DNA from 4 places in the Acidovorax sp. GW821-FHT11A03 genome. Region 4 is predicted to be linked to each of the others. Evidence: predicted binding sites of a transcription regulator. Region 4 holds the regulator's gene; each other region holds the start of a gene.
The links. Region 4 encodes sigma-54, which starts transcription at its own class of promoters, with help from an activator protein. Its sites were predicted from a motif close to TGGCANGNAANCTGCTTT; they were not measured.
Positions count from the first base shown of each region.

Region 1: nirB (nitrite reductase large subunit NirB) is a predicted target of sigma-54. The motif match lies at 1,504-1,521, and genes of this name have one in related genera.
Region 2: AC1RVY_RS07405 (ANTAR domain-containing response regulator) is a predicted target of sigma-54. The motif match lies at 2,034-2,051, and genes of this name have one in related genera.
Region 3: AC1RVY_RS18455 (formate/nitrite transporter family protein) is a predicted target of sigma-54. The motif match lies at 1,216-1,233, and genes of this name have one in related genera.

Region 1 covers NZ_JBXASG010000003.1:44,740-47,973, forward strand. The annotation lists gene nirB (nitrite reductase large subunit NirB) at 1-1,328, opposite strand, end outside; gene AC1RVY_RS07330 (bifunctional protein-serine/threonine kinase/phosphatase) at 1,663-3,234, shown strand, end outside.
Region 2 covers NZ_JBXASG010000003.1:62,571-65,804, reverse strand. The annotation lists gene tsaD (tRNA (adenosine(37)-N6)-threonylcarbamoyltransferase complex transferase subunit TsaD) at 1-588, opposite strand, end outside; gene AC1RVY_RS07410 (branched-chain amino acid ABC transporter substrate-binding protein) at 689-1,855, opposite strand; gene AC1RVY_RS07405 (ANTAR domain-containing response regulator) at 2,063-2,689, shown strand.
Region 3 covers NZ_JBXASG010000007.1:132,534-135,767, reverse strand. The annotation lists gene AC1RVY_RS18460 (nitrate- and nitrite sensing domain-containing protein) at 1-1,064, shown strand, start outside; gene AC1RVY_RS18455 (formate/nitrite transporter family protein) at 1,454-2,266, shown strand; gene AC1RVY_RS18450 (bifunctional protein-serine/threonine kinase/phosphatase) at 2,411-3,234, shown strand, end outside.
Region 4 covers NZ_JBXASG010000008.1:30,678-33,911, forward strand. The annotation lists gene lptA (lipopolysaccharide transport periplasmic protein LptA) at 1-577, shown strand, start outside; gene lptB (LPS export ABC transporter ATP-binding protein) at 574-1,359, shown strand; gene AC1RVY_RS19875 (RNA polymerase factor sigma-54) at 1,532-3,121, shown strand; gene AC1RVY_RS19880 (acyl-CoA thioesterase) at 3,213-3,234, shown strand, end outside.

The DNA of each region.
Region 1 (3,234 bases), on a different contig from region 4:
ATGGCCTTGCAGATGGAGCCCTTGGTCACGCCGTTGCAGCCGCAGACCTCATCGCTGTCCTGCATGGCGGCGGCCTTGCTCTGGCCCTGGTGGCCGGTGTCGCCCAGGTGCGATTCGCCGAACATGAGCTTGTCGCGCAGGTCGGTCACGCTGCGGCCGTCGCGCAGCAGCTTGAAGTACCAGCTGCCGTCCACCGTGTCGCCATACAGGCAGGCGCCCACCAGCTTGTCGTCCTTGATCACCAGTTTTTTGTACACGCCGCCGAAGGGGTCGCTCATCACGATTTCTTCGGTGCCTTCACCGCCCTGGAAGTCGCCGGCCGAGAACAAATCGATGCCGGTGACCTTGAGCTTGGTGGAGGTCAGCGAGCCCTGGTAGCGGCCAATGCCGAACTCGGCCAGGTGGTTGGCCAGCACCTTGCCCTGCTCGAACAGCGGGGCCACCAGGCCATAGGCAATGCCCCGGTGCGCGGCGCATTCGCCCACGGCGTAGATGCGTGCGTCGGTGGTGGTCTGCAGCGTGTCGCTCACCACGATGCCGCGGTTCACGTGCAGGCGCATCTTTTCAGCCAGGGCGGTGTTGGGGCGGATGCCCACGGCCATCACCACGAGGTCGGCGGGCACCTCGGTGCCATCCTTGAACTTGATGCCCGCCACGCGGCCATCGGCGTTGCCCACGAGTTCCTGCGTCTGCGCGCCGATCAAGAACTGCATGCCGCGCTGCTGCAGCGAATCCTGCAGCATCTTGCCCGCCACGTCGTCCAGCTGGCGTTCCATGAGCCAGCCCGCCACGTGTACCACGGTGACCTGCATGCCGCGCTTCATGAGGCCGTTGGCGGCCTCCAGGCCCAGCAGGCCGCCGCCGATGACCACGGCGTGTTTGTAGGTGGCGGCGGCGTCGATCATGGCCTGGGTGTCGGCGATGTCGCGGTAGGCCAGCACACCCTTCAAGTCCTTGCCCGGCACGGGCAGGATGAACGGGTTCGAGCCGGTGGCCATGATCAGGCGGTCGTATTCGGCGGTGATCACATCGCCTGCGGCACTGGTCGCGCTGACCACGCGGCGCACGCGGTCCACGTCGGTCACCGTGAAGCCGGTGTGCAGCGTGATGTGGTTGCCGGCATACCAGGACCAGTCGTTCAGAATGATCTCGTCGATGGTCTGCTCGCCGGCCAGCACGGGCGAGAGCAGGATGCGGTTGTAGTTGGGATGCGGCTCGGCGCCGAACACCGTGATGTCGTACAGATCGGGGGCAATCTTGAGCAGCTCTTCCAGCGTGCGCACACCGGCCATGCCGTTCCCCACCATCACCAGCTTGAGCTTTTTCATCGTGACTCCGTCCGTTGCGCCGCCGGGGCGGCGCGAAAAACAAAAAAGGCGTCCACACGATGCTGCTTCGAATGCGATTCGAAACGGCATGTGGGGACGCCTTTGTCCGTACAACTCCTCGGTGCGCCATTGCACGGCTGAATTGCGGGACCCCGCAGGGTCTCGTTGCCTACGTTAAGCAATGCTTGTGCCAGTCGCCCTGCACGCATCTGGGGCGCGGGCTGGCGCCGGGCCCGGAGAATGGGGCAGGCCGGGGCCGGGCCCGTGCCGCCCCGCGCACCCGGCGGGCGCGGCATGCACCACCTTGGGCATGAAACCTGCATGGAGCTGGTGCATGAGTTTTGAACTGGACTTTGGCTACACCTCGCAGGCCGGGCGCAAGGCGTTGAACGAGGACTTCGCCGCGCTGGTGTCCGGGCAGGGGCGCGAGCGCGAGCGGGGTGCCATCGCCGCCATCGCCGATGGCGTGAGCACGGGCGGCAACGGCCGCGAGGCCGCCCAGACCACGGTCAACACGCTGGTGAACGACTACTTCGCCACGCCCGACACCTGGGACACCACGGTGGCGCTGGACCGCATCCTGTCCGCCCACAACGGCTGGCTCGCGTCCATGAACCGGCGCCGCCAGCCCGCGGTGGGGCTGACCACCGTGACCGCGCTGGTGCTGCGCGGCCAGTCGTACACGCTGGCCCATGTGGGCGACACGCGGGCCTACCTGCTGCGCGGCGGCCGGCTGCAGCAGCTGACCGCCGACCACGTGATGTCGCAGCACGACTTCGCCCACCAGCTCACCCGCGCCATGGGCCTGGATGACCATGTGGTGGTGGACTACAGCCAGGGCGAACTGCACAGCGGCGACCTGTTCGTGCTGCTCTCCGATGGCGTGCACGGCAGCCTTCCCGTGCGCGAGCTGCGCCAGCTGCTGCGCCAGGGCGGGCCGGCGCAGGCCCTGAGCGACGGGCTGGTGCAGGCCGCGCTGCGCCGTGGCAGCAGCGACAACGTGACCGCGCTGATCGTGCAGGTGCAGGGCGTGCTGGAGGCCACGCTGCAGGATGAATCCCGCCGTGCGCAGGACCTGCCCGTGCTGCCCCTGCTCAAGGTGGGCGACACCGTGGATGGCCTCACGGTGACGGCCCTGGTGGCCGACAGCGGCATCCACCGCATCTACCAGGTGCGCGACGGGGCCACGCAGCGGCTGTATGCCCTCAAGACCCTGCTGCCCGCGCGTGCCCACGACGTGGAGGAGCGCGCCACGCTGGCGCACGAGGCCTGGGTGGCGCGGCGCATGCAGTCGGGCCAGGCCGCAGCCCATCTGGCGCGGCTCAACGACTGGCCATTGGGCGCCACCGGCACGGGCGACAGCACGGGGGCCAGCGCGTTTTACCTGCTGTACGACTGGCATTCCGGCGACACGCTGGGGCAGCGCCTGCGCCACCGCCAGCACCTGGCCGTGGGGCAGGCCGTGACGGTGGCCGTGCAGGCCGCGCGCGTGCTGGGCTGGCTGCACCGCCAGGGCGTGGTGCACCGCGACATCAAGCCCGACAACCTGCACCTGGGCGACGACGGCGTGCTGCGCGTGCTGGACCTGGGCGTGGCCCTCTCGGGCCGCGAGCCCGAGGCCACGCGCCGCCTGCACGCGGGCACCCCCAGCTACATGAACCCCGAGCAGTGGCCGGGCTACGAACGCAACGGCGATCCCGCCGGCCAGCTGCCCGACGCGGGCAGCGACCTGTTCGCGCTGGGTGTCACGCTGTACCAGCTGCTCAGCCACGGGCGCCTGCCCTATGGCGAGGTGGTGCAGTACCAGCTGGGCCGCTACCACCGCGACCCCGTGGCCCCCAGCCGCCACAATCCGGGCGTGCCCATCTGGCTCGACCAGATCGCCCTGAAGGCCGTGGCGCGCCAC
Region 2 (3,234 bases), on a different contig from region 4:
GCCCTGCTCGGCCAGGCGTGACAGCGCCGGCCCTCCCGGGTAGCCCAGGCCCATGAGCTTGGCCGACTTGTCGAAGGCCTCACCCGCCGCGTCGTCGATGGTCTCGCCCAGGATCTCGTAGCGGCCCACGCCGTCCACCCGCATGAGCTGGGTGTGGCCGCCGGAGACCAGCAGGGCCACGAAGGGGAACTCGGGCGGGTCCGCGCTCAGGAAGGGCGAGAGCAGGTGCCCCTCCAGGTGGTGCACGCCCAGCACCGGCTTGTCCAGCGCCGCGCCCAGCGCGCAGGCCACGCCGGCCCCCACCAGCAGGGCACCCGCCAGGCCCGGGCCGCGCGTGTAAGCGACCACGTCCACGTCCGCCAGCGTCTGGCCGGACTCGGTCAACACTTGCGTGGCCAGCGGCAGCACGCGGCGGATGTGGTCGCGGCTGGCCAGCTCGGGCACCACGCCACCATAGGCCTGGTGCATCTCGATCTGGCTGTGCAGGGCGTGGGACAGCAGGGTGGGAACGGCATCGCCCGTGGAGCGCACCAGCGCCACGCCGGTCTCGTCGCACGAGGATTCAATTCCGAGGATCAACAGACTCATGCCCCGAGTGTAAAACCCGGGCTCGCGAGGGGCCTGATGCAAAAACCCCTGCCGGCGGTGGCCGGCAGGGGTCGTGCATCCCCAGGGTCGCAGGCCGCGCCTACCAGCGGTCCGAGCGCATGCGCAGCTCCCAGCTGCCGCTGCGCAGTTCGTACACGCCCACCGCGCCGTAGCGCTGCTCGCCCTTGTCATCCCAGGTCATCGTGCCGATCACGGGCGCGTAGCCGTTGATGCCGTGCATGGCCTTGGTGATGTCCTTGGGGTCCGCGGACTTGGCCTTCTGGATGGCCGCCGACAGCACGTACATGCTGTCGTAGCTGTAGTGCCCGCCGTACGCGGGCGGCTTCTTGTAGGCATCGATGTACTTTTCCAGGAAGGGCTTGCCCGTGGAAAACTCCTTGGCTTCCAGCACGGGCGAGGTGGCATAGACGCCCTCGACGATGCCGGCCCCCTTGGTCATGTCGGTGGTCTTGATGGTGTCGCCGCCCAGCAGGCTCACCTTGGTGTGCCCCACCTTGCGCAGTGCTTCCAGCAGCGCCAGCGCCTGGAAGTCATTGAGGGTGGAGACGATCACCTCCACCTTCGCGGCCTTGAGTTCGCCGGCCAGTTCGTCGAATGCCGTGGTCTTGTCGTCGAAGGACTTGCGCACCACGACTTCCTTCTTCTCGGCCTTGAGCTGCGCGGCGGCCCCGTCGGCCAGGCCCTTGCCGTAGGGCGTGCCATCGTCCAGCGCGGCATAGCGCGCGGCGCCCAGCTGGGTGGCGGCAAACGAGCCGATGGCGCGCGCCTGCAGCGTGTCATTGCCCACCATGCGGAAGGTGGTGGAAAAACCCAGCTGCGTGAACTTGGGGTTGGTGGAGATGGCGATCTGCGCGATGTCCTTGGCCGCGTAGATGGGCGCGGTCTCGATGCTCACGCCCGAATTCAGGTGCCCGATGACGGCCACCACGCCGGCATCCACCAGCTGCTGGGCCACCGTCTTGCCGGTGGCCGCGTCGGCCTTGTCGTCCACCGCCACCACCTCCAGCGTCACCCGCTTGCCGTCCACGGTGTAGCCGCCCTTGTTCAGTTCGGCCACGGCCAGGTTCACGCCATTGAGCAAGTCCTGCCCGAGGGCGCCCAGGGGGCCGCTCAAGGGCTGCGCCACGCCGATCTTGATGGTGTCGGGCACCTTGCCGCACCCGGACAGGAGCAGCAGCGCCATGGACGCGGCGGTGGTCAAGGCCAGCCCGGCGGCGAAACGGCGCCGGTCAATATGCTTGTTCATGCGGAATCCTCATCAATATGTCAATGTGACCAGATGTATATGCGACGACGGAGGAAAGGCGCTATCGGGTATGCCCTGCCAATCGGCAAACTATTAGCAAGTTTCAGACCCTGCAAGGCAAGGCCCTTGCCGGAACCCGGCACCTGCCCGGGGCGCACTACTTCGGCGCACCAATTTGTGGCGTAAAAATTGCTTATGCTCCGGGGTATGAACGAGTCTCTGCGCATCGTGGTGGTGGCCCCGGACCTGGCCATTGCCGACCCCGACGACGAACACGCCGTGCTGCAGGCGGAGCGTTCGCGGGCGCTGCGCATCGGGCTGCTGGAGAACAATTTCAACCTGATCGCCACGCTGCCCGCGGATGTGTTCCTGAGCGAGCGGATCGCCCAGCTGCAGCCCGACCTGATCATCGTGGACGCCGAGAGCGAGGCCCGCGACGCGCTGGAACACGTGGTGGTGGCCACGCGCGACGAACGCCGCCCCATCGTGATGTTCACCAACGACGAGGACACCTCGCACGTCAAGGACGCGGTGGCCGCGGGCGTGTCGGCCTACATCGTGGCCGGCCTCGCGCCCCAGCGCATCCGCCCCATCCTGGACGTGGCGATGGCGCGCTTCCAGCACGAGCAGGCGCTGCGCGCCGAGCTCGCCGATGCCAAGACCGAGCTCAAGGACCGCAAGACCATCGACCGCGCCAAGGGCCTGCTCATGCAGCGCCAGGGCCTGACCGAGCAGGCCGCGTACGAGAAACTGCGCAAGACCGCCATGGACAAGGGCCTCAAGCTCGTGGATGTGGCCCAGCGCATGCTCGACGTGATGGACCTGCTCGGGTAAACAGGCGACATCCTCCTGAGGCGCTGCGCGCATCGGTGCAGCCACCAGAGGCCGCCCGCTCTCGGGGACGTCCAGACTGCGCAGGCAGTCTTGGAACCGCGGCCCCTGGCCCCTCCTCTCGAATCGCCGCCCGACTCGGGAAAGGGGACGATCCCCTCGCTGCGCAGCGGTCCTTCCCCGGCATCCCCGGCCTGGGCCACGCCCAGGTCCACCGGCTTCTCCCGGATGGTGCGCCGCACAAAGGCAGTGCGGCATTCACCGCGCGCACCACCTCCGCGCGTTTGCAGGTCAAAAAGGCCCCCAGCGCTTGATTCATTTGCGCAAGCAGCTATTAATTCAATAGCAAACCATGCGCCGAACTGATGCGGAGCCCGTGCGGCAAGGCCTGGCACGCCACTTGCATTAACCCCTGCGAGACCAATGGCGGTCTCACCCCCACACAGCACGGGCCCAAAGGCGGGCCGGTGCTGGGCGAGCCCTTCATCGGGTATCGCCATGGACAGAGGCGTCCCTCACCGACCGGTGCTGCATGTATGCAGGCTGCT
Region 3 (3,234 bases), on a different contig from region 4:
AGGAATTTGCCCAGCATGTGGAACCCGAACAGGGCGCGACGGCCAAGGCCTTGTCGCTCATGGCGTGGGCCCTCCTGGGGCTTGATTCTCTGCCCGCGCTGCGCAGCCAGATCGACAAGCAGGCGATGACCGCACACGACTCGATCGCTGCGTTCAGCCACCTGATCGCGGGTCTGATCGAGCTGGTCTTCCATGTGGCCGATGCGGCGGGGCTGCCCAGCGTATCGCGCCAGCTGGTGGCTTTGCTGCACCTGGTGCAGGCGCAGGAAGAGGCGGGCCAGGAGCGCGCCATGGGCGCGCTGCTCTATGCCTCTGGCCAGGGTAGCGACGCGCACCAGCAGCGGGTGCTGCACCTCATCGACGCGCAGGAGCGCAGCCTGCGCGTGTTTTCCGAGTTTGCCGATCCGGCTCTGCGTGGACGCTGGGAGCAGCAGCAGCTTGCCCCCGGCATGGCCCAGCTGGAGCGGCTGCGGCGCACGCTGTGCGTGGTGCGCCCCGGCGCCGCCCTGGACAGCAACCTGAGCGACGCCTGGTTCGACGTGTGCACGGAGCGCATCAACGCGCTGTGGCAACTGCAGGTCGAACTGGTCCAGCGTCTGCGCGAGGACTGCGAGGCTCGCATCCTCGAAGCGCAGCAGGACCTGCAGGACTCCAGGGGCCTGCTGCGCGGCCTGCGCGACAACCCGCCGCAGCGCACGCACGCGGTAGACCGGTTCTTCGACATCGCGGTTGCACCCACGTCCGTGCCGGAGGCGGCGGCCGGCACGCACGGGGCCGAATCGGCTTCGCTGCTGGAACTGCTGCAGGCCCAGTCGGCGCGCATGGCCAGCATGGAGGCCGAGCTGGAGGCGGCGCGCCGCACGCTGAACGAACGCAAGGTGATCGAGCGCGCCAAGGGGGTGCTGATGGCCCGCCTGGGCATGAACGAGGAAGTCGCCTTCCGCGTGTTGCAGAAGACCTCGATGGACCAGAACCGCCGGCTGCTCGAGGTGGCGGAGGCCACGCTGTCCCTGCCCGATCTCGCCTTTGCGCAGTCTGCGCTGTCAGGCGCCAAGTCCTCATAGATAGCGTCGCGGTGCCCCGCAACGGGGCGGGCAGGCACTGGTGACCCACTGTGGTGCCGGTGCCGCACCGAGTGGAGGCTCATTTCTTGCGATGGTCGCCGCGCATGCGCCAGAGAGGGACGGGCCACGCTCCGATGCACCATTCCATCAGGGGTATGGAACTTGCATGGAGAGAAGTGGTTGTCGGCTAAAGGCGGCTTGCCAACCCACCGTCTGCAGTCTTCCGCAGGCAAAGGAATCGCGCATCCAAGGATAACGGCGTCCCTTGCGTCTCCTCCAGATGACTGGAGGAGACGCAGCGGACGCCGTTTTCTTTTTTCCTCCTTGCGCGTTCCGCCGGCCTGCCGTCCGGGACGCTGTCAATAGTCTCCCGTCCCAAAGGAAATTCAATGGCCTACCTTGCCCCTGCCGAGTTCGTGACCAAGATGGTCGACTCCGGTGAATCCAAGCTCCTGATGTCCACCCGCGACACGCTGATCCGCTCCTACATGGCCGGCGCCATCCTGGCGCTGGCGGCCGCGTTTGCCGTGACCGTCACGGTCAACACCGGCAACCCGCTGGTCGGCGCCATGCTGTTCCCCGTGGGCTTCATCATGCTGTACCTGATGGGTTTCGATCTGCTGACGGGCGTGTTCACGCTCGCACCGCTGGCGGTGTTCGACAAGCGCCCAGGCGCCACCTGGGCGGGCGTGCTGCGCAACTGGGGCCTGGTGTTCGTGGGCAACTTCGCGGGCGCACTGACGGTGGCGGTCTTCATGGCCATCATCTTCACCTTCGGCTTCAGCGAGGCGCCCAATGCCGTCGGCGAGAAGCTCGGCCACATCGGCGAGGGCCGCACGGTGGGCTATGCCGCCCATGGCGCTGCCGGCATGCTCACGCTGTTCGTGCGTGCCGTGATGTGCAACTGGATGGTCTCCACCGGCGTGGTCGCCGCGATGATGTCCACCACGGTCTCGGGCAAGGCCATCGGCATGTGGATGCCGGTCATGATCTTCTTCTACATGGGTTTCGAGCATTCCATCGTCAACATGTTCCTGTTTCCCACCGGCCTGATGCTGGGCGGCAAGTTCACGCTGATGGACTATCTGATCTGGAACGAGCTTCCCACGGTGCTCGGCAATCTGGTCGGAGGCCTGACCTTCGTCGGTGCCACGCTGTATTCCACGCACTACAAGACCGCGCCCAAGCGCCACCATGTCTGAGCTTCTCCCTGAGCGACCTCGCCGCTGCGCGCTTCGGGCATGGGGACGCCGCCAGCGCGGCGGGGCGACCCCCGCGCGGCGGCTGGCGGGTGGGCCGCGCCGGTTGCATGGGCTGGCGGTGGCGTGCAGCGCCATGGACCGCTGATGGGCCACGGCACGGATCCGGGCGGGCTGCGCGTCACGCTGGGCCAGCACTCGCGGGCGGGGCGCAAGGGCGTCAACCAGGACTTCCATGGTGCCATGTTGCCCGGCGAGCCGCTGCGCGGCTCCAAGGGGATCGTCGTCGCCCTGGCCGATGGCATAGGGTCCAGCACGGTCAGTCAGGAGGCCAGCGCGGCCTCGGTGCGCAGTTTCCTGGACGACTACTACGCCACCTCCGACGCCTGGTCGGTGCGCCGCTCGGCCCAGCGCGTTCTGAGTGCCACCAATGCGTGGCTGCATGCGCAGACCATGCGCAGCCACGCGCGTTTCGACAAGGACCGCGGCTATGTGACCACCTTCAGCGCGCTGATCCTGAAAGGCCGCGATGTCCATGTGCTGCATGTGGGGGATGCGCGCATCTATCGCCTTCACGGGCAGTCGCTCGAGCAGCTGACGCAGGACCACCGTGTCCACCTGTCGTCGGCCGAATCGTTCCTGGGCCGCGCGCTTGGCACGAGTGCCCATGTCGAGATCGACTATTGCTGCCTGCCGGCCGATGTGGGGGCCCTCTACGTGCTGGCCACCGACGGTGCGTACACGCATTTCGATGCAGCCGCAGTGCATGCGGCTCTGGCACGGTTTCCCGGGGACTTCGATCAGGCCGCGCAAGATATCGTGGAGGGTGCGCAGGCCCGCGGCGCCGACGACGACATGACCGTGCAGATCCTGCGCATCGATGCGCTGCCCGATCCTGAAGCCCACCGCCTGCATGCGCTGCGCGAAGGCCTCGCGCTCGCGCCGCCGCTGTCGCCCAGGATGCGTTTCGA
Region 4 (3,234 bases):
CCGCGCCAAGCCCATGAACATCGAGGCCGACGCCTTGCGACACGATGAGCTCAAGCAGACCAGCGTGTTCTCGGGCCGCGTGGTCATGACCAAGGGCTCCATCGTGCTGCGCGGCGCGCGGCTGGACGTGCGCCAGGACGCCGACGGCTACCAGTACGGCGTGGTCACGGCCGAGGCGGGCAAGCGGGCCTTCTTCCGCCAGAAGCGCGATACCGTGGCCGGCGCGCCGGACGAGTTCATCGAAGGCGAGAGCGAAGTCATCGAGTACGACGGCAAGGCCGACAACGTGCGCTTCATCACCCGCGCCGAACTGCGCCGCTACCGCGGGGCGGTCCTCAGCGACGAGATCACCGGCGCCGTGATCGTCTACAACAACCTCACCGATGTGTTCACCGTGGACGGCAAGCGCACCCCCGCGACCAATGCGGCGGGCGATGCGCCCGCGCCCGGCAGCCGGGTGCGGGCGGTGCTCGCGCCCAAGGACCCGCCCGCCGGTACCGCCGCGCCGGAGGCCGCGCCCCCGGCATCGGCGCCGGTGCTGCGCCCCAGCAACAGCCTTGGCGGCGGCTCCAAGTGAGCGCGCAGCCCGTCAGCCCCGGTCCTGACACCCAGGCGGGCAGCCGCCTGGAGGTGCAGCACCTGGCCAAGTCGTATGGCAGCCGCAAGGTCGTCAAGGATGTGTCGCTGGTCGTGCAAAAGGGCGAGGTCGTCGGGCTGCTCGGCCCCAACGGCGCGGGCAAGACCACCTCGTTCTACATGATCGTGGGCCTGGTGCGCAGCGACGCGGGCGACATCCGCATCGACGGCCATTCGGTGGCCCACATGCCCATCCACCGCCGCTCGCGGCTGGGGCTGTCCTACCTGCCGCAGGAAGCCTCCATCTTCCGCAAGCTCACGGTCGAAGAGAACGTGCGCGCGGTGCTGGAGCTGCAGCGCGCGGACGACGACGGCAAGCCGCTGTCGCGCGAGGCCATCGAAGAGCGTCTCACGGCCTTGCTGCAGGAGCTGCGCGTGGACCATCTGCGGGCCTCGCCCGCCATGGCCCTGTCGGGCGGCGAGCGCCGCCGCGTCGAGATCGCCCGCGCGCTGGCCACGCAGCCGCGCTTCATCCTGCTGGACGAGCCCTTTGCGGGCATCGACCCCATCGCCGTGATCGAGATACAGCGCATCATCGGCTTCCTCAAGGCGCGCGGCATCGGCGTGCTCATCACCGACCACAACGTGCGCGAGACGCTGGGCATCTGCGACCACGCCTTCATCATCAGCGATGGCCAGGTGCTGGCCCAGGGCACGCCGTCCGAGATCGTGGACAACGCCGAAGTGCGCCGGGTGTACCTGGGCGAACATTTCCGCATGTAGACATGGCCTCCACGCTTGTCATTTCGTGTACTGCGCTGCCCCCCGAGGGGGCCTTCGCGCCTTGGGGCGGCCCGGCGGCGCGGTACGGTACCCCCACGCTCCCCGCTGCGCGTGGTTCGCTGCCCCCCGAGGGGGCCTTCGCGCCTTGGGGCGGCCCGGCGGCGCTCAATCAATGAAACCTGGACTCTCGCTGCGTGTCTCGCAGCATCTTGCATTGACCCCCCAGCTTCAGCAGTCCATCCGGCTGCTGCAGTTGTCCACGCTGGAACTCTCGCAGGAAGTCGAGCAGATGCTCGACGAAAACCCGTTCCTCGAACGCAACGCCGACGAGGCGCCGCGCGAGGAGTTTGGCCTGGAAGCCGCCGATACGCCGGCCCAGGCCGACGACTACAGCGCGGATGATGCTATTTTTTCAGGAGCTACCAGCGCAAGCAGTACCAGCGCTGAGGCTCAAAATGATGCTGAAACACCGAGCGCGGGCGCCGACGAGCCCGACTGGAGCGGCGACGGCACGGTGGAGATGGCGCCCAACGACGCCGAGTGGGGCGGCGACGCCCCCGCCCGCAACCGCAACGACGCCGAAGGCGACGAGGCCGACGCCACCGAGCTGGCCCGCACGCACGAATCGCTGACCGCCTTTTTGCACCGACAGGCGCTGGCGCTGCGCCTGTCCGAGATCGACCGCGCCGCGCTGCGCTTCCTGATCGAATCGCTCAACGACGACGGCTACCTGGAGGATCCGCTCGAAGAGCTGGCCATCAGCCTGGCCGGGCCCGACGACCTGGAGCAGATCGAGGAGCTGGTGCACCGCTTCACCGTGGCACAGCGGCTGCTGCAGAGCCTGGAGCCCGTGGGCGTGGGCGCGCGCGGCCTGGCCGAGTGCCTGACGCTGCAGCTCAAGGCGCTGGCCGCCGACGAGGACAGCGACATCGACCCCGACACCGTGCAGACCGCGCTGCGCGTGTGCCAGCAGCCGCTGGAGATGCTGGCGCGGCGCGACGTGCGCCGCCTCACGCAGGCCTGCGGCGACAGCGAGGAGCGCACCCGCGCCGCCATGGCGCTGATCGCCCGGCTGGAGCCGCGCCCGGGGCGCCGCTTCGCCGACGTGGAGCGCAACATCATCATCCCCGACGTGATCGTGCGCAAGGCCGGGCGCGCCAATGGCCGCGACGGGCAGCACAACTTCATCGTGCAGCTCAACCCCGACGTGATGCCGCGCCTGCGCGTGCACGACATCTATGCCGGCGCCCTGCGCGGCCACAAGGGCGGCGAGGGCCACCAGGGCATGCAGCAGCGCCTGCAGGAGGCGCGCTGGTTCATCAAGAACATCCAGCAGCGCTTCGACACCATCCTGCGCGTCTCGCGCGCCATCGTGGAGCGGCAGAAGAACTTCTTCACCCACGGCGAACTCGCGATGCGCCCGCTGGTGCTGCGCGACATCGCCGACGAGCTGGGCCTGCACGAGTCCACCATCAGCCGCGTGACCACGGCCAAGTACATGGCCACGCCCATCGGCACCTACGAGCTCAAGTACTTCTTCGGCTCGGGCCTGGGCACCGAGACCGGCGGCAATGCGTCGAGCACCGCCGTGCGTGCCCTCATCAAGCAATTCGTGGCCGCCGAGAGCCCGACCAAGCCGCTGTCCGACAGCCAGATCGCCGAGATGCTCAAGGAGCAGGGCATCGAGTGCGCGCGCCGCACCGTCGCCAAGTACCGCGAGGCGCTCAAGATCGCGCCGGCGAATCTGCGCAAGGCGCTGTAGGCGCCGTGCGGGCGTGTGCGCGGCGCATGCGCCTGGTGGCCCGTTTTTCCGCTCCGTTGCCGTCTTTCCCCCTTACTTCGCCACCCCGTCCATGGCCCGCATCGTCTTCGACC